DNA from 2 places in the Brotocaccenecus cirricatena genome. Region 2 is predicted to be linked to the other one. Evidence: riboswitches for the same ligand, from Rfam matches in the RefSeq annotation. Region 2 holds a riboswitch; the other holds the start of a gene.
The links. A riboswitch is a leader RNA that binds a small molecule or an ion and turns the genes downstream of it on or off. The one in region 2 is predicted to bind thiamine pyrophosphate.
Positions count from the first base shown of each region.

Region 1: it holds a riboswitch for thiamine pyrophosphate, as region 2 does, so the genes downstream of both, thiT (energy-coupled thiamine transporter ThiT) here and thiM (hydroxyethylthiazole kinase) in region 2, are expected to answer to the same signal.

Region 1 covers NZ_JAJEPW010000032.1:7,253-18,909, reverse strand. Annotated here, with positions in the region: gene LKD37_RS10820 (aminotransferase class V-fold PLP-dependent enzyme) at 1-686, opposite strand, end outside; gene yedE (YedE family putative selenium transporter) at 802-1,887, shown strand; gene LKD37_RS10810 (sulfurtransferase TusA family protein) at 1,900-2,106, shown strand; gene LKD37_RS10805 (putative Se/S carrier protein) at 2,103-2,348, shown strand; gene selD (selenide, water dikinase SelD) at 2,351-3,388, shown strand; gene LKD37_RS10795 (hypothetical protein) at 3,557-4,177, opposite strand; gene LKD37_RS10790 (hypothetical protein) at 4,213-4,614, opposite strand; gene LKD37_RS10785 (hypothetical protein) at 4,655-5,344, opposite strand; gene LKD37_RS10780 (hypothetical protein) at 5,564-5,944, shown strand; gene LKD37_RS10775 (peptidoglycan-binding protein) at 5,957-7,300, shown strand; gene LKD37_RS10770 (hypothetical protein) at 7,350-7,625, shown strand; tRNA gene LKD37_RS10765 (tRNA-Gln) at 7,848-7,921, opposite strand; gene thiT (energy-coupled thiamine transporter ThiT) at 8,043-8,603, opposite strand; TPP riboswitch at 8,671-8,781, opposite strand; gene recJ (single-stranded-DNA-specific exonuclease RecJ) at 9,051-11,150, shown strand; gene LKD37_RS10750 (RelA/SpoT family protein) at 11,147-11,657, shown strand, end outside.
Region 2 covers NZ_JAJEPW010000037.1:15,660-27,316, forward strand. Annotated here, with positions in the region: gene LKD37_RS11660 (ribose-phosphate pyrophosphokinase) at 1-649, opposite strand, end outside; gene LKD37_RS11665 (DapH/DapD/GlmU-related protein) at 896-2,044, opposite strand; gene LKD37_RS11670 (tRNA (cytidine(34)-2'-O)-methyltransferase) at 2,309-2,797, shown strand; gene LKD37_RS11675 (phosphoglycerate kinase) at 2,832-4,025, shown strand; gene tpiA (triose-phosphate isomerase) at 4,084-4,857, shown strand; gene gpmI (2,3-bisphosphoglycerate-independent phosphoglycerate mutase) at 4,881-6,392, shown strand; gene LKD37_RS11690 (hypothetical protein) at 6,502-7,203, opposite strand; gene LKD37_RS11695 (hypothetical protein) at 7,366-7,548, opposite strand; gene dusB (tRNA dihydrouridine synthase DusB) at 7,580-8,548, opposite strand; gene LKD37_RS11705 (PF20097 family protein) at 8,680-8,922, shown strand; TPP riboswitch at 8,971-9,080, shown strand; gene thiM (hydroxyethylthiazole kinase) at 9,146-9,967, shown strand; gene thiE (thiamine phosphate synthase) at 9,954-10,595, shown strand; gene LKD37_RS11720 (HAD family hydrolase) at 10,592-11,248, shown strand; gene thiD (bifunctional hydroxymethylpyrimidine kinase/phosphomethylpyrimidine kinase) at 11,341-11,657, shown strand, end outside.

The DNA.
Region 1 (11,657 bases), on a different contig from region 2:
CCGCCGGACAGCAGCGGCTCCAGCTGCGCGGCCAGCTCCGGCCGCAGCAGGAAGCCCCCGGTGCCCTGGGGACCCATCAGCCCCTTGTGGCCGGTGAAGGCCAGGGCGTCCGCCCCCATGGCCTCCATGTCGATGGGGAAGGCCCCGGCGGTCTGGGCGGTGTCCAGCAGGAACAGCAGGCCGTTTTCCCGGCAGAAGGCCCCCACCTCCGCCGCCGGAAGCAGGGTGCCGCAGACGTTGCTGGCGTGGAGCATCACCACCGCCCGGGTGTTCTCCCGCAGCAGGCCGGGAAGGCGCTCCGTCATCAGCGTGCCGTCCGGGCGGCAGGGGATCCGGTCGAAGGTGACGCCCCGGCGGGTCAATTGGGTCAGGGGACGCATGACGGCGTTGTGCTCCATGGCGGACACCAGCACATGGTCCCCGGGCCGCAGCAGGCCCTTCAGCAGGACGTTCAGGCTTTCGGTGATGTTCTTGGTGAACGCCACGCATCGGCTGTCCGGCCCGTGGAACAGGCGGCACAGCTGCTGGCGGGTGCGCAGCACCGTCTCCTCCGCCTGATACGCCCCCTCATAGCCGCCCCGGCCGATGTTGCAGCCGCAGCCGGTGACATAGTCGAACATGGCCTGGGCCACCTGGGGCGGCTTGGGGAAGCTGGTGCTGGCGTTGTCCAGATAAATCGGCTCCATATGGGTCCCTCCCGAAACGATACGTTGTATTTTCAAAAAAATAATGGTAGACATAAACTATTATTATATGATACAATGTCTGTTGGAATTTTTCAAGAGAGAGGTATTTTTCCAAATGAACATCAAACGTGAGCGCCTGCATATTGTCATTGCGGGCCTGATCATCGGCGTCATTGCGTCGCTGCTGGTCTTTTTCGGCAACCCTGCCAATATGGGCTTCTGCATCGCCTGCTTCCTGCGGGATACCGCAGGCGGTCTGGGCCTGCACCGGGCCGCCGCCGTGCAGTATATCCGGCCGGAGATCATCGGCCTGGTGCTGGGCAGCTTCGGCATCGCCCTGTTCAAGGGTGAGTTCTCCGCCAAGGGCGGCAGCGCGCCCCTGACCCGCTTCGTGCTGGGCTTTTTCGTGATGATCGGCTGCCTGATGTTCCTGGGCTGCCCCTTCCGCATGATCCTGCGCCTGGCCGGCGGCGACCTGAACGCTCTGCTGGGCGGGCTTGGCTTCGTGCTGGGCATTCTGGCGGGCGTGTTCTTCCTGAAGAAGGGCTATTCCCTGAAGCGCTCCTATTCCATGGCCAGGCTGGAGGGCTTCCTGTTCCCGGCCATCCAGGTGGTGGTGTTTATCCTGCTGGTGGCGGCTCCCGCCTTCATCTACTTCACCGAGGCCGGCGGCGGCCCCGGTGCCAAGCACGCTGCCGTGCTCATCAGCCTGGCGGCGGGCCTGATCGTGGGCGCTCTGGCCCAGCGGACCCGCCTGTGCATGGTGGGCGGCATCCGTGACGTGGTGCTGTTCCGGGAGCCCAAGCTGCTGATGGGCTTCGGCGCCATCCTGATCAGCGCCCTGGTGTGCAACCTGATCCTCACCGGCGCCACCGACGGCGCCTATTTCCACCTGGCCTTTGAGGGCCAGCCCATCGCCCATACCGACGGCCTGTGGAACTGCCTGGGCATGGTGCTGGTGGGCTTTGGCTGCGTGCTGCTGGGCGGCTGCCCCCTGCGCCAGCTGGTGCTCTCCGGCGAGGGCAGCTCCGACAGCGCCGTGACGGTGCTGGGCCTGATCGTGGGCGCTGCCTTTGCCCATAACTTCGGCCTGGCCTCCAGCGCGGAGGGCCCCACCGCCAACGGCAAGATCGCCGTGGTCATCGGTCTGGCCGCGGCAGCCGCCATCGGCTGCCTGAACACCTTCCGGAAGAAAGCATAAGGAGGAGACAACATGAAAGTCATCGACGCACGGGGGCTGTCCTGCCCCGAGCCCGTGGTGCTGCTGCGGGCGGCTATGCAGAGCGGCGAGGCCGCCTATCAGATCCTGGTGGACAACCACGCCTCCCGGGAGAACACCACCCGCTATGCCCAGCACCAGGGCTATCAGGTCCAGGTGCAGGAAAACGGCGGCGAATGGACGCTGACCTTTACCAAATGACCTATTTCGCAACGTTTTTTTCTCACTTCGGCGCCATGCGGTATCAGCAGCTGTGCCGGGAGCAGGGGATCGAGTGCCGGGTGATGTCGGTGCCCCGGAATCTCAGCAGCAGCTGCGGCACCTGCGTGCGGTGTGAGGGGCGGTGGCTGGAGCCCCAGGGCGAGGCCGCCGGAGACGTGGAGCGCATTGCCGCCTGGGACGGGCGGAGCTATACGCCGGTTTATCAACGGACGGAGGAATGACCATGGAAACGGAAGTGAAGCTGACCAAGCTGGCCTCCTGCGCCGGATGCGGGGCCAAGATGGGGGCCGGGACCCTGGTGAAGCTGCTGGATGGGTTCCGGACCCATTCGGACCCCCGGCTGCTGGTGGGGTACGACAAATCCGACGACGCCAGCGTGTATCTGCTGGACGAGAACACGGCCCTGGTGCAGACCACGGACTTTTTCCCACCCATTGTGGACGATCCCTTCCTGTATGGACAGATCGCCGCGGCCAACGCCATCAGCGACGTGTATGCCATGGGCGGGGAGCCGAAGCTGGCCCTGAACATCCTGTGCCTGCCGGAGTCCATGACCCGGGAGATGGTCCAGGAGCTGCTGCGGGGCGGATACGACAAGGCCTATGAGGCCGGGGCCATCATCACCGGGGGACACACCATCCACGGCGCGGAGCCGATTTACGGCCTGGCCGTGTCCGGCTTCGTGCACCCCAAGCGGGTGCTGACCAACAGCGGCGCAAAGCCCGGGGACGTCCTGCTGCTGACCAAGCCTTTGGGCGTGGGCGTGCTGACCACTGCCGCCAAGGCGGGGCTGGCGGAGCCTGCGGTGATGGACCGGATCTATCGCCAGATGGCCGCCCTGAACCGGACCGCCCGGGATATCATGGTGAAATACCGGGTCCACAGCTGCACCGACGTGACGGGCTTTGCCCTGCTGGGCCACGGCTTCGAGATGGCCCAGGGCAGCGGCTGCACCGTGCACATCCAGAGCGGCAACGTGCCCTTCCACCCGGAGGCCTGGGACCTGGCCGCCATGGGCCTGATCCCCGCCGGGGCCTACCGCAACCGGGATTACGCCGAAAAGGGCGTCACCGTCCGGGGGAACGTCAGCCGCACCATGCAGGACCTGCTGTATGATCCCCAGACCAGCGGCGGCCTGCTGATGGCGGTGGACCCCGCCGACGCGGAGGCCTGCCTGCGGGAGCTGCGGGACAGCATCCCCGCCGCGGCCCAGGTGGGCTACGTCACCGGAAAGGACGAAAACTGGCTGATTCTGGAATAAACGAACCCCCTCCGGCATGGCCGGAGGGGGTTGTGTTATATCAGAGGGTTCGCGGCATGGTTATTGGAGCAGCCACGGCATATAGCGCTTTAGGTACTTGAGGTTGAATGCCCTGGATTCCTCCGCGAAGTCCGTCAAGGGCTGTAGACTCCCCTTGGCCAGGCAGTCCTAGGCTACGAAGGCCGTCATGGGTTTCCATACCCGCCAATAGTCCCGTTTCAGCTTTTCCGGAGGGACATCCTGATCATAGTCACGTTTATTGATATAGGTTGAATTTTTCAGAGCAGCCCATGTCATGGCCTCATCGCCGATTTCATACCGAAGGCAGGGACGCTCCGGACGATCGACCTCAGCGGGAGATACTTTCAGGATGTCTGCCGGTGTCCGCACTTCGTTCAGGGCGTTAAGAGCACATTCCATCTGCCAGTAGAGGTCCTGAGATTTCATCCAAACCGCTGTGCCGCCATAGGGACCCGCCACACGACACATTTCCGGATCGCCAAGCTTGTACCTTCCGAGCATGTCACAAAAATAACCGGCAATGTAGCCCCGTATATTGGACTGGCGATAGTTGCACCATAGGTATTCTGACAGCGTTTGTGCGTAATACTCCACCCGCAGGTCTATGGTCAGATACTCGTAAAATAAAGCGATCTGGAGGATATTTCCATCTACCAGGCGCAGCCACTCTGTATGGTCCTTATAGGGATGGAACCCGTTATCCCACATTTTCTGCGCGAAGGTGCGCTGGACCAGCGCATCAATTTGCGGTATGTTTTTTCGTGACATCTGCTTTCCTCCTATATCTTCCCAGCGGTAAAAACTCACCCATCGCGGCTTAAAGCCCGGATAAGAAATCTTTTTGTCTTTGAGCCGATTTCGTGCTCGCCCTCAAAATAAGCCAGGTTGGCCTCATTGAAAACCATCAGCGCAGGGCCGTTTCCAATGGTCGATTGGATCGCATCCTCAACGGGAGCGTAGGTCCCGTCGATGGATTCTTCGATTGAAATCACATAGCACAACCTGCCGCACCCCTGTCTTTTCAGCTCCGAACGGATATCACTTCCGGGAGAGAACTCCTGGCGGCCGGTGCGCCTGAAAAACGACTCGTCCAGCTTCCAGATGTATGAATGCCTTTTTGATGATTGCAGAGCGTATAAAGCGCGGTCCTGGCGCGCCTTTGAGAAGTACCTCCGTACAATTTCCTTTTCCACAGCCGCGTCCATGCCAAAGCCCCCTTTTACAATGATCAGGTGTATGCTGTTTCTATTTCAGCAGCCACGGCATATAGCGCTTTAGGTACTTGAGGTTGAACTCCCTGGATTCCTCCGCGAAGTCCGTCAAGGGCTGTAGACTCCCCGTGGCCAGGCAGTCCTGGGCTACGAAGGCCGTCATGGGTTTCCATACCCGCCAATAGTCCCGTTTCAGCTTTTCCGGAGGAACATCTCCCTGAAAGTAATAGGAAGTAGGGCACTTGACATTCTCCAAGGCTTTCCACACGCCATCCATATCACCAGCATCATACCAAAGGCAAGGCCGCCTATGAAAAACGAGTTCTCTTTCATGGGGATAAGATAGAATATCCTGGGCCGTATGGATCGTGTTCAATGTTTCAATAGTGTACTGCAACTGCATATTTAAATCATTATTTGTGCATATATAACGACAGTTCTCATCATATTGTGCACTGGCATTCCGATAAAAATTTAACGAATAGGATGTCATGTCTGTCTGGTTGCGATAATTGCACCACATGTACTCTGACAGAGTCTGGGAGTAAAAGAGAATTTCTGGCAGTGTATATCCAGAACAAAGGATGATCTGCATGACATTTCTATTCACCACGCGAACCCATTCAGTGAAGTCGCGAAGGGCAAAAAAACCGTTAGCTTCCAATGTATCCTTCCAGTGCAGTGCCATGAAAATATTCATTTCCTTCAAATACGGATTTCTCATACATGTATCTCCCTTCAAATTCATTCACTGCGCTATGGGAAGAATGAAATTATCAGAAAATTCCAATTTTCGGGTATATTAACGTATCTGTTGGAATTATAGCAAAAAAACACAGAGTTGGCAATCCTATATTTTACAAATCCACACAGAAAAAAGGCGTATTTTTCCCGGGCCGGGGGCATATACTGAGGGGAAGTTTCCAGGAAAGGATGTATGTCTATGTCCGATTTTTCCCAGCATGTGCCCCTGTCCACGTTTTTGCAGGCCCACCCCGACCAGGGGAGTCTGCGGGTGCAGGTGGCCTCCGGCGGCGGGACATTTCCGGTAGCCGGGGCAAGGGTGGAGGTATACCGGCGGTTCGGGGGCCAGACCCACACGTTTTACCGGGGGCTGACCGATGAATCGGGTATCGTTCAGGGCATCGCCCTGCCGGCCCTGCCCGCCGCCTGGTCCCAGGCGCCGGACACCGCCTCCATCAGCGGCACCGGTTACCTGGTGTCGGTGCGGCACCCCTTGTTCGTGCCCCAGGAGGACCGGGAGGTCACGGTGTATGCCCGCATCGAATCCATTCTGCCGGTGATGCTGGAGCCGGTGATATAAGGGGGGAGCGCGATGCCTGCAACGCCTGTGGTCCCGGAGACCATTACCGTACACCTAGGCCCGCCGGGGTCCGGCGCACGGAACGTGGAGGTGCCCTTTGCCTCCTACATCAAGAACGTGGCGTCCCACGAAATTTACCCCACCTGGCCGGAGAGCGCCATCCGGGCCAACATCCTGGCCCAGATCTCCTACGCCCTGAACCGGGTGTATACCGAGTATTACCGCACCCGGGGATACGACTATGACATCACCAGCACCACCCAGTATGACCAGGCCTATGTGGACGGCGGCGACGTTTTCGAGAACATCAGCCAGATCGTGGACGACAGCTTCAACAACTATATCGTCCGGCAGGGCAGCGTGGAGCCGCTGTTTGCCCAGTTCTGCGACGGAGTGCGGACCCAGTGCGGGGGACTGTCTCAGTGGGGCAGTGTGGACCTGGCCCGGGACGGCATGAACCCCTATGAGATTCTGCAATACTACTACGGAGGGGATATCAGCATTGTGTTCAACGCCCCGGTAGGGGGGAACGTGCCCTCCTATCCCGGGCGCCCTCTGCGCCGGGGGGACGTGGGCAACGACGTGCTGCTTCTCCAGCGGCAATTGAGCCGCATCCGCCGGAACTATCCGGCCATTCCGGAGATACCGGAGCCGTCCACGGTGTTCGACGTGCCCATGGAGGAGGCGGTGAAGTCCTTCCAGCAGATCTTCAACCTGACCCCGGACGGCATCGTGGGCAAGGCCACCTGGTACAAGATCAAGCAGATCTATAACGGCGTCAAGGGCCTGTCGGAGCTGTCCGGCGAGGGGCTGACCATCTCCGAGGTGCAGAGGCAGTATACCGAGGCCCTGCGGCTGGGGGACAGCGGCCTGGCGGTGCGGACGGTGCGGTTTTTCCTGGCTTTTCTGGGGTATTTCCTGCCGGAGCTGCCGCCCATCCGGCTCAGCGATGTCTTTGACCAGGAGATGCTGGACGCCGTGTACGCCTTCCAAAGCTACGCGGGCCTGACCACCGACGGGGTGGTGGGCCGGGATACCTGGAACGCCCTGCGGCGGGCCTATGAGGACGTGCTGGAGGACCTGCCGGAGGACTATCAGCAGTTTGCCCGGGAGATTTATCCGGGGCGGTTCATCGTCCTGGGGGACCGGGGCGACACGGTACTGTTTTTGCAGCAGCAGCTGAATCGCATTGCGGCCCAGGACCCGGATATTCCCGCCGTGGCGGAGGACGGCATTTTCGGCCGGGGTACCCAGGCCGCTGTGCTGGCCTTGCAGCGAAAGCTGGGCATCGACCCCACCGGGGCCGTGGGCCCTGTGCTGTGGGCGAAGATCGTCACCCAGGGGGCGGGGTACTGATAATAAAACAGAGGCGGCAGACGAAATCGTCTGCCGCCTCTGCGGCGTTATGGGATCAGAACAGCCGGTCCAGAAATTTGTCCACCAGGGCCATGGTGTCCCGGTTGATGCCGGACTGTCCGGCCTGGCGGATGACGGTCATATGCTGATTGCTGGCGGGGTCCGTGATCAGCCGGAAGTCCGCGCCGGGCAGTTCCGCCCGGCGGGCATACAGGGAGCAGCCGCCGCAGGGGACCTCCCGGTCTTCGCTGCCCTGGAGGAGCAGGGCCGGTACGCCGCTCTGGAGGCCCCGGACGGCGGACAGGTCCGCATATTTTCCGAATAGGAGCCGCTGCCCTCAGCGGCCCGGGAATCCCTATGAGAGAACCATGGCAAAAAGAAAAGACCCTCAGCTTTTGCTGAGAGTCTTTTTGGCAGCGGGAGAAGGATTCGAACCCCCGGCGCAAGCGCCGGGAGCTGCGCCCGGATTGAATTTGTGTGAGGGTCCGAATCCCTATGACAGAACCATGGCAAAAGAAAAAACTCCCAGCATAAGCTGAGAGTCTTTTGGCAGCGGGAGAAGGATTCGAACCCTCACATACGGAGTCAGAGTCCGCTGTGCTACCTTTACACAATCCCGCTATGTTCCTGACGAACAAAACTTATTATACTCGTTTTCCGGCGTTTGTCAACACTTTTTTCCCGGCTTTTGAAAAAATTTTCCGGGGGCGGTTTGGCCCGCCCCCGGAGAGGGTAAGAGACGTTACGCCGCCAGCAGGTCTGCCGACGTGAAATACTTCCGCAGCGGCTTATACAGCAGGGCAAACACCACTAGGCACAGAACGATGCTGGGCAGCATGTAGCTTCCGTTATAGATCAGGGAGTAGATCCAGGGGCTGGTCATGGGCTTGCCGAGGAACGTGTCGGGCATCCACTTGCCCCACACAAAGACGCCGATGAGGAAATGCGCCAAAAAGCGCAGCACGCCGCCGATGAGCGTGCCATAGTAAACGCTCCACTTGCGGCGGGACAGCAGGCCCGCGCCAAAGCCCAGTGCCACAAAGGCGATGAAGTAGTCGCAGATGATGGTGGTCCAGTCAACGGAGAACTTGTTGCCGATGAGGTAGGTGATGGTGCCGTACACCAGGCCCGCCAGAGAGCCCCAGCCGCAGCCGTACCGGGCGGCGAACAGGATGATGGGCAGCATCTCCAGGGTGATGGAGCCGCCGTTGGGGAACTCATAGAGCTTGATGAGGCTGAGGATCTCCGCCATGGCGATGAAGATGGCGGCCTCGCAGATCATGCGGGTCTTGTTGATTTTCATGTGTGATTTCTCCTCTTTGAAAAAATATCCGCATCGCGGGCCCTGGAGGCGTGGCAATGCGGAAACAAAAGCCATATTCTCGCATTCCTACGCCGGCATTACCCGGATCAGGTTCGAGGGACCGGACGGCGATACGTCTCATCTCAGCCAGCTTGCGCCAGCACCCCTTGGATTGTGAGGATATTCTATCACGGCTGTCGTTTTTTGTCAAGCCCTCAGCATACCGGCGCGGTATATGCGTCTATTCTACGCCGGTATGCCCTTCGGGGATAGGCGGGTTTTCTATCCGGATGTGTCCGTTTTATAGGTCCGGGTTTCCGGCTGTCTCCCGCAGGCGCACACCGGCTGGCAAAATCCCCGAAAATCCAACGTCCGCCCCTTGTCAAGTCATTCGGTGTTTGCTATAATAAAATATTATTTGCAGTACCGGGAAAGGGGTGTCCTGTCATGAAATACCAGCAGTGGAGCATACCGGAGCTGCCCGCCGGGGCAGTGGACCGGCTCACCGGGGCCGGGTACCCCTATCTGGTGTCCTCGGTGCTGGCCTCCCGGGGGATCACCACCCCGGAGGAGGCCGCCGCCTTCTTAGAGCGGGACCGGGACCTGCCCTATTCCCCCTTTTTGATGAAGGACATGGACAAGGCCGCCCAGCGGGTGAGCCGCGCCCTGGCCGGCGGGGAAAAGATCGCCGTTTTCGGCGACTATGACGTGGACGGCATCACCGCCACGGTGATCCTGGTGGACTATCTCCTGTCCCGTGGCGGCGACGTGGTGCACTATATCCCCCGCCGCATCGAGGATGGCTACGGCCTGGGAAGGGACGCCATCCTGTCCCTGCACGGGCAGGGGGTCCGCCTGCTGGTAACGGTGGACTGCGGCATCACCGGCGTGGAGGAGGTGGCCTACGCCAACTCCCTGGGCATGGACGTGGTGGTGACGGACCACCACGAGTGCAAGGAGGAGCTGCCCCCGGCCTGCGCCGTGGTGGACCCCCACCGGCCCGGCTGCGGCTATCCCTTCAAGCACCTGGCCGGCTGCGGCGTGGCGCTGAAGCTGGTGCTGGCCCTGGGGGGCGAGAGCCGGGAGGAGGCCCTGCTGTCCCGCTACTGCACCCTGGCCGCCATCGGCACCGTGGCCGACGTGATGCAGATGTCCGGCGAAAACCGCACCATCGTGTCCCGGGGCCTGGCGTCCATCAGCCGGTCGGACTTCATCGGCCTCCACGCCCTGCTGCATGAGGCGGGCCTGTCCGACAAAACCGTCACCTCCGTGCAGATCGGCTTCGTCCTGGCCCCCCGCATCAACGCCGCCGGGCGCATGGGCGCGGCGGACATGGCGGCGGACCTGCTGCTGTGCACCGATCCCCACCGGGCGGAGCACCTGGCCCGGGAGCTGTGCGCCCTGAACCGGGAGCGCCAGGCCGTGGAGCAGGAGATCTACTCCCAGGCCGTGGAACAGATCGAGGAGACCCCGCCCCAGGAGCGCAGCGCCCTGGTGCTGGCCTCCGACACCTGGCACCAGGGGGTGGTGGGCATCGTGGCCTCCCGCCTTTCGGAAAAATACGCCTGTCCCAGCTTTATGATCCACCTGTCCGGCGGCACCGGCAAGGGGTCCTGCCGCAGCTGGGGCGGGTTCAATCTGTTCGCCGCGCTGGAGGCCTGCTCCGACCTGCTGCTGGGCTTCGGCGGCCATGAGCTGGCGGCGGGCTTTACCATTGAAGAAAAGAACATCCCCGCCTTCCGGCAGCGGATGAACCAATACGCCAGCCGGTTCCGGGGCGGCAAGGCCCCGGTGTCCTGCCTGCAGGTGGACGTGCCCATCGGCCAGGCGGGCCGGGTGAACCTGGCGGAGGTGGAGGCCCTGGACGCCTTAGAGCCCTACGGGGCGGGCAACGCCCGGCCGGTGTTCTGCCTGCGGGGCGCCACGTTGGACCGGCTTCAGAACGTGGGCCAGAACCGGCACCTGAAGCTGCGCCTGACCAAGGGCAGCGCCCAGTTTGACGGCATCTTCTTCTCCGCCGTGGCCCAGACCTGCGGCGTGGCCCCCGGCGACCGGGTGGACGCCGCCTTCTATCTTCAGATCAACGAGTTCCGCAGCAGCCGCACCGTCCAGATGCAGATGGTGGATATCCGTCCCTCCCTTACCGGCAGCACCCGGGAGGAGGAGTCCCTGGAGCTGGTGGACCGCTGCCTGCGGGGGGACGAGCTGCGTCCCCGGGACGCCGTGCGCCTGCTGCCCTCCCGGGACCAGTGCGTGAGCCTGTGGCGGGCCCTGCAGCACGCGGTGCCCCCCGACGGACTGGAAACGGACTATCTGCCGCTGCTGCGGCGGCTGTCCGGGGCGCTGCAGGGGGCGGAGCCCTTTTTGCGGACGGTGCTGTGCCTGGAGGTGTTCCGGGAACGGGGCCTGCTGCAGTGCCGCCGCCTGGGCGACAGCATAAGCCTGCATCTCACCAGCCAGGGCAAGAAGGTAGCCCTGGACCGTTCGGAATATCTGCTGCACCTGCACCGGGCGCTGGACACATCACGAGGAGGGGGACGCTTATGACAATGGAAGAACGATACCAACGCCTGGAGGACACGGTGCGGGCCTATAACCCCACCGCCAGCTTCGACAAGATCCGGGCCGCCTATGAATTTGCCGCCGCCGCCCACCAGGGCCAGCTGCGCAAGGACGGCTCACCCTTTGTGACCCACCCCCTGGCCGTGGCCCAGATCGTGGCCGAGGAGCTGCACCTGGACTCCGAGTCCATCGAGGCCGCCCTGCTCCACGACACCATTGAGGATACCTCCGCCACCCACGAGGACATCGCCAAGCAGTTCTCCCCCACGGTGGCGGACCTGGTGGAGGGGGTCAGCAAGCTGACCCGGGTCCACTATACCTCCAAGGCCCAGGAGCAGATGGAGAATCTGCGCAAAATGCTGCTGGCCATGTCCAAGGACATCCGGGTGATCCTCATCAAGGTCTCCGACCGGCTCCACAATATGCGCACCATGGAGTACCAGACCCCGGAGAAGCAGAAGCAGAAGTCTTTCGAGACCCTGGAGATCTACG
Region 2 (11,657 bases):
CCACGTCGCCGATGACGTTCATGACCTCGCACTGGTTGGCCTTCTGGCGGCGCTTATCCACGATGGCCAGGTTCATGTGCAGCTTCTGGGCGAAGGTCCGGGCCCGGGCCACGGAGCCCACATCGGGGGACACCACCACCATGTCCTCGGCCCGCTCGCCGAACTTCTTGGCGTAGTAGTCTACAAACACGGGATTACCCAGCAGGTTGTCCACGGGGATGTCGAAGAAGCCCTGGATCTGGCTGGCGTGCAGGTCCATGGTCAGCACCCGGTCCGCGCCTGCGGCCACGATCATGTTGGCCACCAGCTTGGCGGAGATGGGATCGCGGCTCTTGGCCTTGCGGTCCTGGCGGGCATAGCCGAAATAGGGGATCACGGCGGTGATGCGCCCGGCGGAGGCCCGGCGGCAGGCGTCGATCATGATCAGCAGCTCCATGAGGCTGTCATTGACGGGCTTGCAGGTGGAGTTGATGAGAAACACGTCGCTGCCGCGGACGGTTTCGTACAGGGAGACGGACACCTCGCCGTCGGCGAAGGTCTTTACCTCGGACTCGCCCAGCTTGGTGCCGATGATCTGGCAGATCTCCTTTGCCAGAGCGGGATTGGAGTTACCGGTGAACACCTTGATGTCCTTGCCATGAGAAATCATTTCTTTACACACTCGCTTTCTATCTTACTCAAAAAAATCTCTCTTGGTACTGATCTATCTGAGACGGCTGACGCCGATACTCACTTCAAATTTTCAAAAAACTTTTTTGAAAATTTGCGTGCGGTTTTTCAGAACATTTTAAGTTCTGAAAAACCTGTGATTGCAAACGAAAGACACCCCTGATGGGTTTCTTTCGTAACGATCTTCCTTTCCGATGGCGGAAGATTTCCGGGCTTTTCGACAGCCTCACTTGTCCTTTTTCCACAGGCTGTGCAGGCGGTCGGCCCAGCCGGGCTTGTTGGTCTGCCTCGCCCGGGCGATGGCCAGCGCCCCATCGGGCACGTCGTCGGTAACGGTGGACCCGGCGGCGGTATAGGCCCGGTCCCCCACGGTGACCGGCGCGATGAGGTTGGTGTTGCAGCCCAGGAACACGTCGTCGCCGATGGTGCAGCGGAACTTTTTGTGGCCGTCGTAGTTGGTGGTGACGGTGCCGCAGCCGAAATTCACCCGCTGGCCCACGTCGCTGTCGCCCACATAGGTCAGGTGGCTGATCTTGGTGCCGTCGCCGATGACGGAGTTCTTCACCTCCACAAAGTCCCCCACCCGGCAGTGGTCGCCGATGGTGCACCCCGGCCGCACATAGGTGAAGGGCCCCACGGTGGTGTCGCTTCCCACGGTGCTGTCATTGAGCTGGGAGGCATTCACGGTGGTGCGCTGGCCGATCCGGCAGTCCCGGAGCATGGAGTTGGGACCGATCTCGCTGTCCCGGTCCACGGCGGTGTGTCCCCGCAGGATGGTCCCCGGCAGCAGGGTGACGCCCGGGGCCACGGAGCACCGGGGGTCCACATAGGTGGCGGCGGGGTCCACCACGGTGACGCCGTTTTCCGCCAGCCGCCGCAGGATCAGCTCCCGGGCGTCCGGCATGGCCGCCGTCAGCGCCGCCGCCGAGTCAAAGGGCCGGAAGGCCGGGGCCAGGGCCTGGGGCCTCCACAGGGAGCGGACGCCTGCCGCCTCCGCCGGGCAGTCGGTCAGAGGGGTCCCAGCCCGCAGCCGGGCCAGCAGCACCTGGCTGTCGGCGGCATACACGCTGCGTCCGTCCTCCGGGCCGTATACCGGCACCACCGGCCCGGGGACCATTACCACGTCCCCGCCGGCGGCGGAAAGGGCCGCCTCTGCATGGTCAAAAAACGTCACATCACAGCCCGGCAGGTCGTCCAGGACCTCCTGACGCCACTTCTCCGGGCAGACAATAAAATACCGCTGCACGCCGCAGTCCATAAGCTCCTGCGCCGCCCAGGTCAGCACCGGGCAGAACAGAACAGGCTGCAGCATCAGCGGCTGATCCTGGGGGGCCAGAGCACCCTTCAGGTCAAAAATCGCAATTTCACAATTCACGGGAACCATCCCCCTTTCTATAATCCATCCCATTATATCATGCTCTGCGTGAAAATCCAGTATTTTTGCGTTTTTTTCTGGCAATAATTTTTCCGGTCTGCAAAATCTGCTGCAAAATCCGGAAATCCCATACAATTCACAGATGGTTTTTTGTCGTTTTAAGAAAAAATGCCCAAAATTTACAATTTCCGGTTGCATTCTTTAGGGAATTGCATTACAATAGGCTGGTCATGTCAGGCAAAGGCCGAAGGGAGGGACGGGAAAATGGTGCATATTGTTCTGGTTGAGCCGGAAATCCCCCAGAATTGCGGGAATATCGCCCGCACCTGTGCCGCCACCGGCTGCGACCTGCACCTGATCCGCCCTCTGGGCTTCGACATATCAGACCGGGCCGTGAAGCGGGCCGGACTGGACTACTGGCACCTGGTGTCCGTGTATGACTACGAAAGCCTGGAGGATTTCTTCCTGCGGCGCCCGGAGGCGGCGGAGGACCTGTGGCTGGCCACCACCAAGGCCCCCCAGGACTACTGCCAGGCCCGGTTCCGGGAGGGGTGCTGGCTGTTTTTCGGCAAGGAGACGGCGGGCCTGCCGGAGGCGTTCCGCCTGGCCCACTATGACCGCTGCATCCGCCTGCCCATGGTCTCCCCGGCCCGGAGTCTGAACCTCAGCAACTCCGTGGCGGTGCTGACCTATGAGGCTCTGCGCCAGCAGGGCTTCCCCGGCCTGCTGCACTGCGGCGAAATGGCCGATTGATCCCGCGTATTATTTTCATAAAGGAGCGACCGATATGAATTACAATAAGAAAACCATCATGGACGTGGACGTGGCAGGCAAGAAGATCCTGCTGCGCTGCGACTTCAACGTGCCCCAGGACAAGGAGACCCACGCCATCACCAGCGACAAGCGCATCGTGGCCAGCCTTCCCACCATCCGGTATCTGCTGGAGCGTGGGGCGGCGGTGATCGCCTGCTCCCACCTGGGCAAGCCCAAGGGCCAGTGGAAGGACAGCCTGACCCTCCGCCCGGTGGCGGAGCATCTGAGCCAGCTGCTGGGCCAGGAGGTCATCTTCGCCCAGGACATCGTGGGCGAGGACGCCAAGGCCAAGGCGGCGGCCCTGCAGGGCGGCCAGATCATGCTGCTGGAGAATCTGCGCTTTGACCCCCGGGAGGAGAAGAACGACCCGGAGTTTGCCCGGGAGCTTGCCTCCATGGCGGAGCTGTACGTCTCCGACGCCTTCGGCACCGTGCACCGGGCCCACGCCTCCACCGCCGGTGTGGCAGCCTTCCTGCCTGCCGTGTCCGGCCTGCTGGTGGCCCGGGAGCTGGAGATCATGGGCGGCGCTCTGGAGAATCCCAAGCGTCCCTTCGTGGCGGTGCTGGGCGGAGCCAAGGTGTCCGACAAGATCGGCGTCATCAACAACCTGCTGGAAAAGGCCGACACCATCATCATCGGCGGCGGCATGGCCTATACCTTCGCCCGGGCCCAGGGCGGCTCCATCGGCAAGAGCCTGTGCGAGCCGGATAAGCTGGACTATGCCCTTCAGATGATCCAGAAGGCCAAGGACCGGGGCGTGCAGCTGCTGCTGCCCACCGACACCGTGGCCGCGGCGGAGTTCTCCGCCGACGCCGACAGCCTGGTGGTCCCCACCGACGCCATCCCCGACGACATGGAGGGCCTGGACATCGGCCCCGAGACCATCCGCACCTTCTGCGCCGCCGTCCGGGGCGCAGGCACCGTGGTGTGGAACGGCCCCATGGGCGTGTTCGAGTTTGAGAAGTTCGCCGCCGGCACCCGGGCCATGGCCCAGGCCCTGGCCGGCAGCGGGGCCATCACCATCGTGGGCGGCGGCGACAGCGCCGCAGCCGTGGAGCAGATGGGCTTCGCCGATAAGATCACCCACATTTCCACCGGCGGCGGCGCCTCCCTGGAGTTCCTGGAGGGCATCGAGCTGCCGGGCGTGGCCTGCCTGCTGGATAAATGACACCAAAGGGGAAACTTTTCACCCTTTTGAAATATAGATAAGAGGAGTAAGAATCGCTATGAATCGCAGATACCGCAAGACCATCATCGCCGGCAACTGGAAAATGAACATGACCGCCAGCGATACCAAGAAATTTGCCGACGACATCAAGGCCATCATGCCCCGCGCCAAGTGGTGCGACGTGGTGGTGTGCGTCCCCTTCGTGAATATCCCCGCCGCCCTGAAGGCCTTCAAGGACCTGCGCATCTCCGTGGGCGCGCAGAACATGTTCTATGAAAAGTCCGGCGCCTACACCGGCGAGGTGTCCGCCGACATGCTCAAGGACCTGGGCGTCAAATACGTCATCATCGGCCACTCCGAGCGCCGCCAGTATTTCGGCGAAACGGATTTCACCGTCAACAAGAAGGTCCTGGCCGCTCTGGAGGCCGGGCTGCACCCCATCATCTGCGTGGGCGAGAGCCTGGAGCAGCGGGAGCTGGGCATCACCATGGAGCTCATCGCCCTGCAGGTGAAGTCCGCCCTGGCCGGCGTCCCCGCCGAGAAGCTGCGCAAGTGCGTCATCGCCTATGAGCCCATCTGGGCCATCGGCACCGGCAAGACCGCCACCGCCGAGCAGGCCGCCGAGGTCTGCACCTCCATCCGCACCACCGTGCGGCATCTGTACGGGGCCCGCATCGCCCGCTCCATCACCATTCAGTACGGCGGCTCCATGAAGCCCGGCAACGCGGCGGAGCTGCTGGCCCAGCCCGATATCGACGGCGGCCTCATCGGCGGCGCTTCCCTGAAGCCTGCCGACTTTGTGGAGATCATCAACGCCGCCAACCAGGACTAAGCGAAACGACAGGAGGTTCCGCAATGAACAAGGCGCCTACTACCCTGATCATCATGGACGGCTTCGGCCTCACCGGCCCCGGCCCCGGCAATGCCGTGAGCCTGGCCCGGACGCCCCAGCTGGACCGGCTTTTCGCCGAATATGCCCACACCACCCTGTCCGCCAGCGGCCTGGACGTGGGTCTGCCCGCCGGGCAGATGGGCAACAGCGAGGTGGGCCACACCAACATCGGCGGCGGCCGGGTGGTGTTCCAGGATCTGCCCCGGATCTCCCGGGCCATCGACGACGGCAGCTTCTTTGAAAACGCTGCCTACAACAAGGCCATGGACGACTGCCTGGAAAAGGGCTCCAGCCTGCACCTGTACGGGCTTCTGTCCGACGGCGGCGTCCACTCCCACATCCAGCACCTGTATGCCCTGCTGCAAATGGCCAAGAACAAGGGCCTGACCCGGGTGTATGTCCACGCCTTCCTGGACGGCCGGGACGTGTCCCCCACCAGCGGTAAGGACTTCGTCTCCGCCTGCCGGGACAAGTGCCGGGCCCTGGGCGTGGGCAAAATCGCCACCGTTATGGGCCGGTATTACGCCATGGACCGGGACAACCGCTGGGAGCGGGTGCAGCTGGCCTACGACGCCATGGTCTATGGCGAGGGCATCCAGAATCCCGACCCCGTGGACGCCGTGGCCCAGTCCTATGCCAACGACGTCACCGACGAGTTTATGGAGCCGGTGGTCTGCGACCCGGAGGGCACCATTTCCGACAACGACAGCATCATCTTCTTCAACTTCCGCCCCGACCGGGCCCGGGAGATCACCCGGGCCATTGTGGACCCGGATTTCGACGGCTTCCAGCGGGAGTATTTCCCCACCACCTACGTCTGCAACACCGAGTACGACGCCTCCATGCCCAACGTGCTGGTGGCCTGGCCCCGGATCCCGGTGAAAAACGGCCTGGGCGAGTACCTCAGCTCCATGGGCATGACCCAGCTGCGCATCGCCGAAACGGAGAAGTACGCCCACGTCACCTTCTTCTTCAACGGCGGCGTGGAGAAGCAGTACCCCGGCGAGGACCGGGTGCTGGTGCCCTCCCCCAAGGTGGCCACCTACGACCTCCAGCCCGAGATGAGCGCCCGGGAGGTCTGCGACAAGTGCGTGGAGCGCATCAACTCCGGCGCGTATGACGTCATCATCCTGAACTTCGCCAACTGCGACATGGTGGGCCACACCGGCGTTCTCCAGGCCGCCGTCAAGGCCGTGGAGACGGTGGACGAGTGCGTGGGCCGGGTGGTGGAGGCCACCCTGAAGATGGGCGGCATCGCCATGGTCACCGCTGACCACGGCAACGCCGAGGTCATGCTCCAGCCCGACGGCAGCCCCATGACCGCCCACACCACCAACCTGGTGCCCTTCATCCTGTGCGGCGCAGGCACCCAGCTGCGTCCGGGCCGCCTGGCGGATATTGCCCCCACCATCCTGGATGTGATGGGCCTGGCCGCCCCCCAGGAGATGGACGGCCAGACGCTGATCGTGAAGTAAATCATCGTTAAAATAACACACTCCCGACCACCGGCCGGGAGTGTGTTATTTTGGCGTTTGGTGTGTATTGGCGGTGATCCTCCAACAATATATCCCGCAGGGCGGGGCCTTACCCCTGGTTCAGCGATGCGAACAGGGTCTCCAGGGCGTCCTGGGTATAGACATAGGCTTCAAAGGAACTATTCTTCCGCTCCCCGGAGGAAAGACTCTCCGCCAGCAGGGCGTCTGTCTTTTCCAGGTCTGCCCGCAGCTCCTTCACGGTGTCCTCCGGCATCCGGGACAACGGCTGCTCCAAGGCGGAATCCCCGGTCTCCTGCTCCCGCATGCTCATCAGGCCGAACCGGTCCAGATAATACCGGGTGCCGTCCACCGCGTCGGCGGCATACAGCACGGTGGAAAAGCTGCCCACGCTCTGATAGGCGTCGGGATAGTCGGCGTCGGCCTTCCGCAGAAACACCAGCAGCTCATTGCCGCAGGTATACAGCGGATAGTCCTCATAGGTCCCTGCGGACCCGCCGTTCTGCATCAAGGTAAACTCCCGGGGCAGATCGCCCTTGTAGGATTTCACCACGGCGGCCTTGTAGAAGGTGATGGGAAATCCCCCATCCTGTTCTCCCAGCCAGTCGCCCACCCGGACCAGCGCCACGGCGTCGGCCTCCTGAAAAGCCTCCGCAGCGGAATAGGACCTGAGCAGGGACGCCTCGCCAATGGCCTCCCCGATGCGGACGGGAGGCTCTGTCCCCCGGCCAGAGCAGGCGGTCAGCAGCACCAGCGCCGCCGCCAGCAGAAAAGTGAAAATCCTGCGTTTCATCGTCTGGTTCTCCTTTCCTGTTCCCTGTGGTTTACTTCGTATGGTATGCTGTTTTCAGCATACCATACCCGCAGCGGTTTTGTCAATTGAGGTGGCCGTTTTTTTTGCATTTAGCTAATTTTATGCACGATTTTAAGTAAATTGCATTCTCTCCCAGCCGGGTCAGTACACGTTTCTTTCCGCCTGGAGGCCGTTCCAGGCGGGGACCACCCGCACCACCGGCCAGGGCGCGCTGTCCCGGCTTGTCTCGGGAACATCCCGGGGCCGTCCCAGGGTCAGCGCAGCCAGCAGCAGCCCGCACAGGGCCAACCCCGCCGCCACGATCCATTGCTTTCTCTTGTGCATAGAATTCCTCCTTTTCCTCCTTGGGCCCGCCTTATATCAGGTCCCGGCGGATGCCCTCCGTAATCCGGTACATATCCTCCAGCGTGTTCATGCGCACGATCTGCTCCTTGTAATATCCCGCGTGGGGCACGCCCTTGAGATACCAGGCGTACTGCTTCCGGGCCTCCAGAATGGCGATGTGCTCCCCCTTGTCCCGGGCCGCCAGCTCGATCTGCCGCACGGCGGTGTCGCACCGCTGGGCCAGGGGCGGCAGCGGCGGGATGGGCTGCCCCTCCAGCGCCGCCTGGGCCTGCTGAAACAGCCAGGGATTGCCCAGACAGCCCCGGCCGATCATCACGGCGTCGGCCCCGGTGAAGTGCAGGATCTTCACGGCGTCCTCCGCCGAAAACACGTCGCCGTTGGCCATCACCGGAATGGACACCGCCGCCTTCACCTGGCGGATGGTGACCCAGTCCGCCTGCCCGGCGTACATCTGGGCCCGGGTGCGGCCATGGACCGCCAGGGCCGACACCCCCGCCTGCTCCAGCATCTGCGAAAGCTCCACGGCGTTGATGCTGCCCTTGTCCCAGCCCCGGCGCATTTTCACCGTCACCGGCACCGGCGAGGCCTCCACCACCGCCTGGGCGATCCGGGCGGCCTTCTCCGGGTCCCGCATCAGGGCGCTGCCGTCGCCGTTGGAGACGATCTTCCCCACCGGGCAGCCCATGTTGATGTCGATCAGGTCCGCCCCGGAGATCTCCGCCGCGATACACGCCGCCTCCGCCATGCACACGGGGTCGCTGCCGAAAATCTGGGCGCTGGCCGGGTGCTCCCCGGGGGACAGCTTCAGCAGGCCCCGGCTCTTTTTGTCCTGATAGCACAGGGCCTTGGCGCTGACCATCTCCGTGACCGTCAGGCCCGCCCCCAGCTCCCGGCAGATCAGCCGGAAGGCCAGGTCCGTCACCCCCGCCATGGGGGCCAGCACCAGCTGCGAGGGCACCTCCACCGTTCCGATTTTCATCCCGCATCCCTCCCTTTTCGGGTATTTTTCGCCCAGTATATCACAGATTGCTTCAAAAAGGAAGCCTTTCTTGCTTTTTCCCCGGTTTTATGCTACAATCTCGCCAATCTGATGATTATGGAGGTGTCTCTATGCCGATGAAATGTCCCTTCTGCGGGGAAGAAATGACCCCGGGCGTCATCCAGAGCCGGGACGGCGTATACTGGTCCCGGGAAGCCGGTGCTGTGGCTGCGCTGGCCGGGCTGAAGAAGGATGCCATCACGCTGGCGGATTCCGGTTCGTCCGTTTTCGGCGGCGCAGCTGCGGAAGCATTCAACTGCCCTCGCTGCAAAAAAATCATCCTGGACTACTCCGTTCGCCATCTCCCGCTATAAAATTCCAAATTTCCCCTTGCAAAACCCGAAAATTGGTGTTATCATACCCTACGTCAACAGGGGAGCTCGCCGCAGCGGGCTGAGAGTGGGCTGTCATCGCCCAGACCCTTCAACCTGATTTGGATAATGCCAACGTAGGGACATACCGACGCACACGCTCCAAGCCATGCGGATATGCCTTTTTTGGCATGTCCGCATTTTTTGCTGTAAGGAGTGTATTTCTATGCTGGGAATCTGCCTGGACAACGTGCGCAAAACCGTGCCGCTGGTCCACAACATCACCAATTATGTCACCGTCAACGACGTGGCCAACATTCTGCTGGCCTGCGGCGGCAGTCCCATTATGTCCGACGAGCCGGAGGACGTGGAGGACATCACCTCCATCTGCGGCGGTCTGAACATCAACATCGGCACCCTGAACCAGCGGAGCATCCAGGGGATGCACCGGGCCGGGAAGAAGGCGGCGCAGCTGCACCATGTGCTGCTGCTGGACCCTGTTGGGGCCGGCGCCTCCGCCCTGCGCACCAACACCGCCGTGGACCTGATGGAGCAGCTGCCCTTCACCGTGATCCGGGGCAACATCTCCGAAATCAAGACCCTGGCCCTGGGCAGCGGCAAAACCCGTGGCGTGGACGCCGACGTGTCCGACGCCGTATCCGACGAGAATCTGGATTCCGCCGTGGCCTTTGTCAAGGACTTCGCCCAGCGCAGCCATGCCATCGTGGCCGTCACCGGGGCCATCGACCTGGTCAGCGACGGCCAGCGCTGCTTTGTCATCCGCAACGGCCGGCCGGAGATGGGTAAAATCACCGGCACCGGCTGCCAGCTGTCCGGCATGATGACCGCCTTTGTGGTGGCCAACCCCGACCGGCGTCTGGAAGCCGCCGCCGCTGCCGTGTGCGCCATGGGTCTGGCCGGTGAGACCGGCTGGAGCCGCATGGCCCCGGGGGACGGCAACTCCACCTACCGCAACCGCATCATCGACGCCATCTACAACATGGACGGCGCCGCGCTGGACAAGGGGGCCAAGTATGAAGTGCGCTGAGCAGGACCTGCTGCTGTACGCCGTAACGGACCGCCACTGGCTCAATGGCCGCAGCCTCCGGGACGTGGTGGAGGAGAGCCTCCGGGGCGGCGTCACCATGCTGCAGCTGCGGGAAAAGTCCCTGGCGGAGCCCGCCTTCCTGGCGGAGGCCCGGGAGCTTCAGGCCCTGTGCCGGGATTATCACGTTCCCTTCATCGTCAATGACAACGTGGACATCGCCCTGGCCATGGACGCCGACGGCGTCCACGTGGGCCAGAGCGACATGGAGGCCCTGGACGTCCGGCGGAAGCTGGGGCCGGACAAGATCATCGGCGTATCCGCCCAGACGGTGGAGCAGGCCCTGCTGGCGGAAAAGCACGGGGCCGACTATCTGGGGGTGGGGGCGGTGTTCCCCACCGGCTCCAAAGACGACGCCGACGACGTGTCCTACGACACCCTGCAGGCCATCTGCCGGGCCGTGTCCATTCCCGTGGTGGCCATCGGCGGCATCAGCCTCGGCAATGTGTCTCAGCTTTCCGGCAGCGGCATCTGCGGCATCGCCGTTATCAGCGCTATCTACGGCGCGGCGGACATCCGCCGGGCGAGCCTTGACCTGAAGGCCGCCACGGAGGAGATGCTGCGCTCATGATCCGCGCCGCCATATTCGACCTGGACGGCGTGGTGCTGGACTCCATGTCCATCTGGAGGGACCTGGGAGCCCGGTATCTGCTGCACCGGGGGCTGACGCCGGAGCCGGGCCTGGGGGAGCTTCTGTTCTCCATGAGCATGGAGCAGGGGGCGGACTATCTCCGGACCCACTATCCCCTGCCGCCGGAAGAGGACGTGCTGGCAGACCTCTCCGCCATGCTGCGGGACTTTTACTATAACGAGGTCCCGGAAAAGGACGGAGCCCGGACGGCTCTGGCCTTTCTGCGGGACCGGGGCGTAACCGTCACCGCCGCCACCTCCAGTCCCCGGACCCATGTGACCCGGGCTCTGGAGCGGCTGGGCCTTCTGCCGTATTTCCGGGCCATTTACACCACCGGCGAGCTGGGCGTCAGCAAGCACCGGCCGGATATCTATCACCTGGCGGCCCAGGGCGTGCCGCCCCGGCAGTGCCTGGTGGCGGAGGACTCCCTCTATGCCCTGCAAACCGCCGCCGCAGCGGGCTATCGCACCGTGGGCATTTTCGATGCCAACGGCGAGGCGGATCAGCAGGGCCTGCGGAATGCGGCGGAGGTATATCTCACCTCCCTGGCCCGGCTCCCCGCCCATTGGGAGCGGCTGAATAACGAAAACTGAATCAAAATGTGTTCCTTCGCGGTGCATTGGGGGCACCACCTTGCATCGCGTTATAAAACTGTGCTGTGTTAACATCGAAAGGAGAAATGAGCATGAAAACAGCATTGACCATTGCCGGAAGCGATTCCAGCGGAGGCGCCGGGATTCAGGCCGATATCAAAACCATGACCGCCAACGGCGTATTCGCCACCTGCGCGGTCACGGCCCTGACGGCCCAGAACACCACCGGCGTCACGGATATTCTGGAGTCCACCCCCCATTTCCTGGCGGAGCAGCTGGACGCCGTATTCACGGATATCGTCCCCGACGCGGTGAAGATCGGCATGGTCTCCTCTGCGGAGCTGATTGCCGTCATCGCGGAAAAGCTCCGGCAGTACGGCGCGGAGCGGGTGGTGGTGGACCCCGTCAT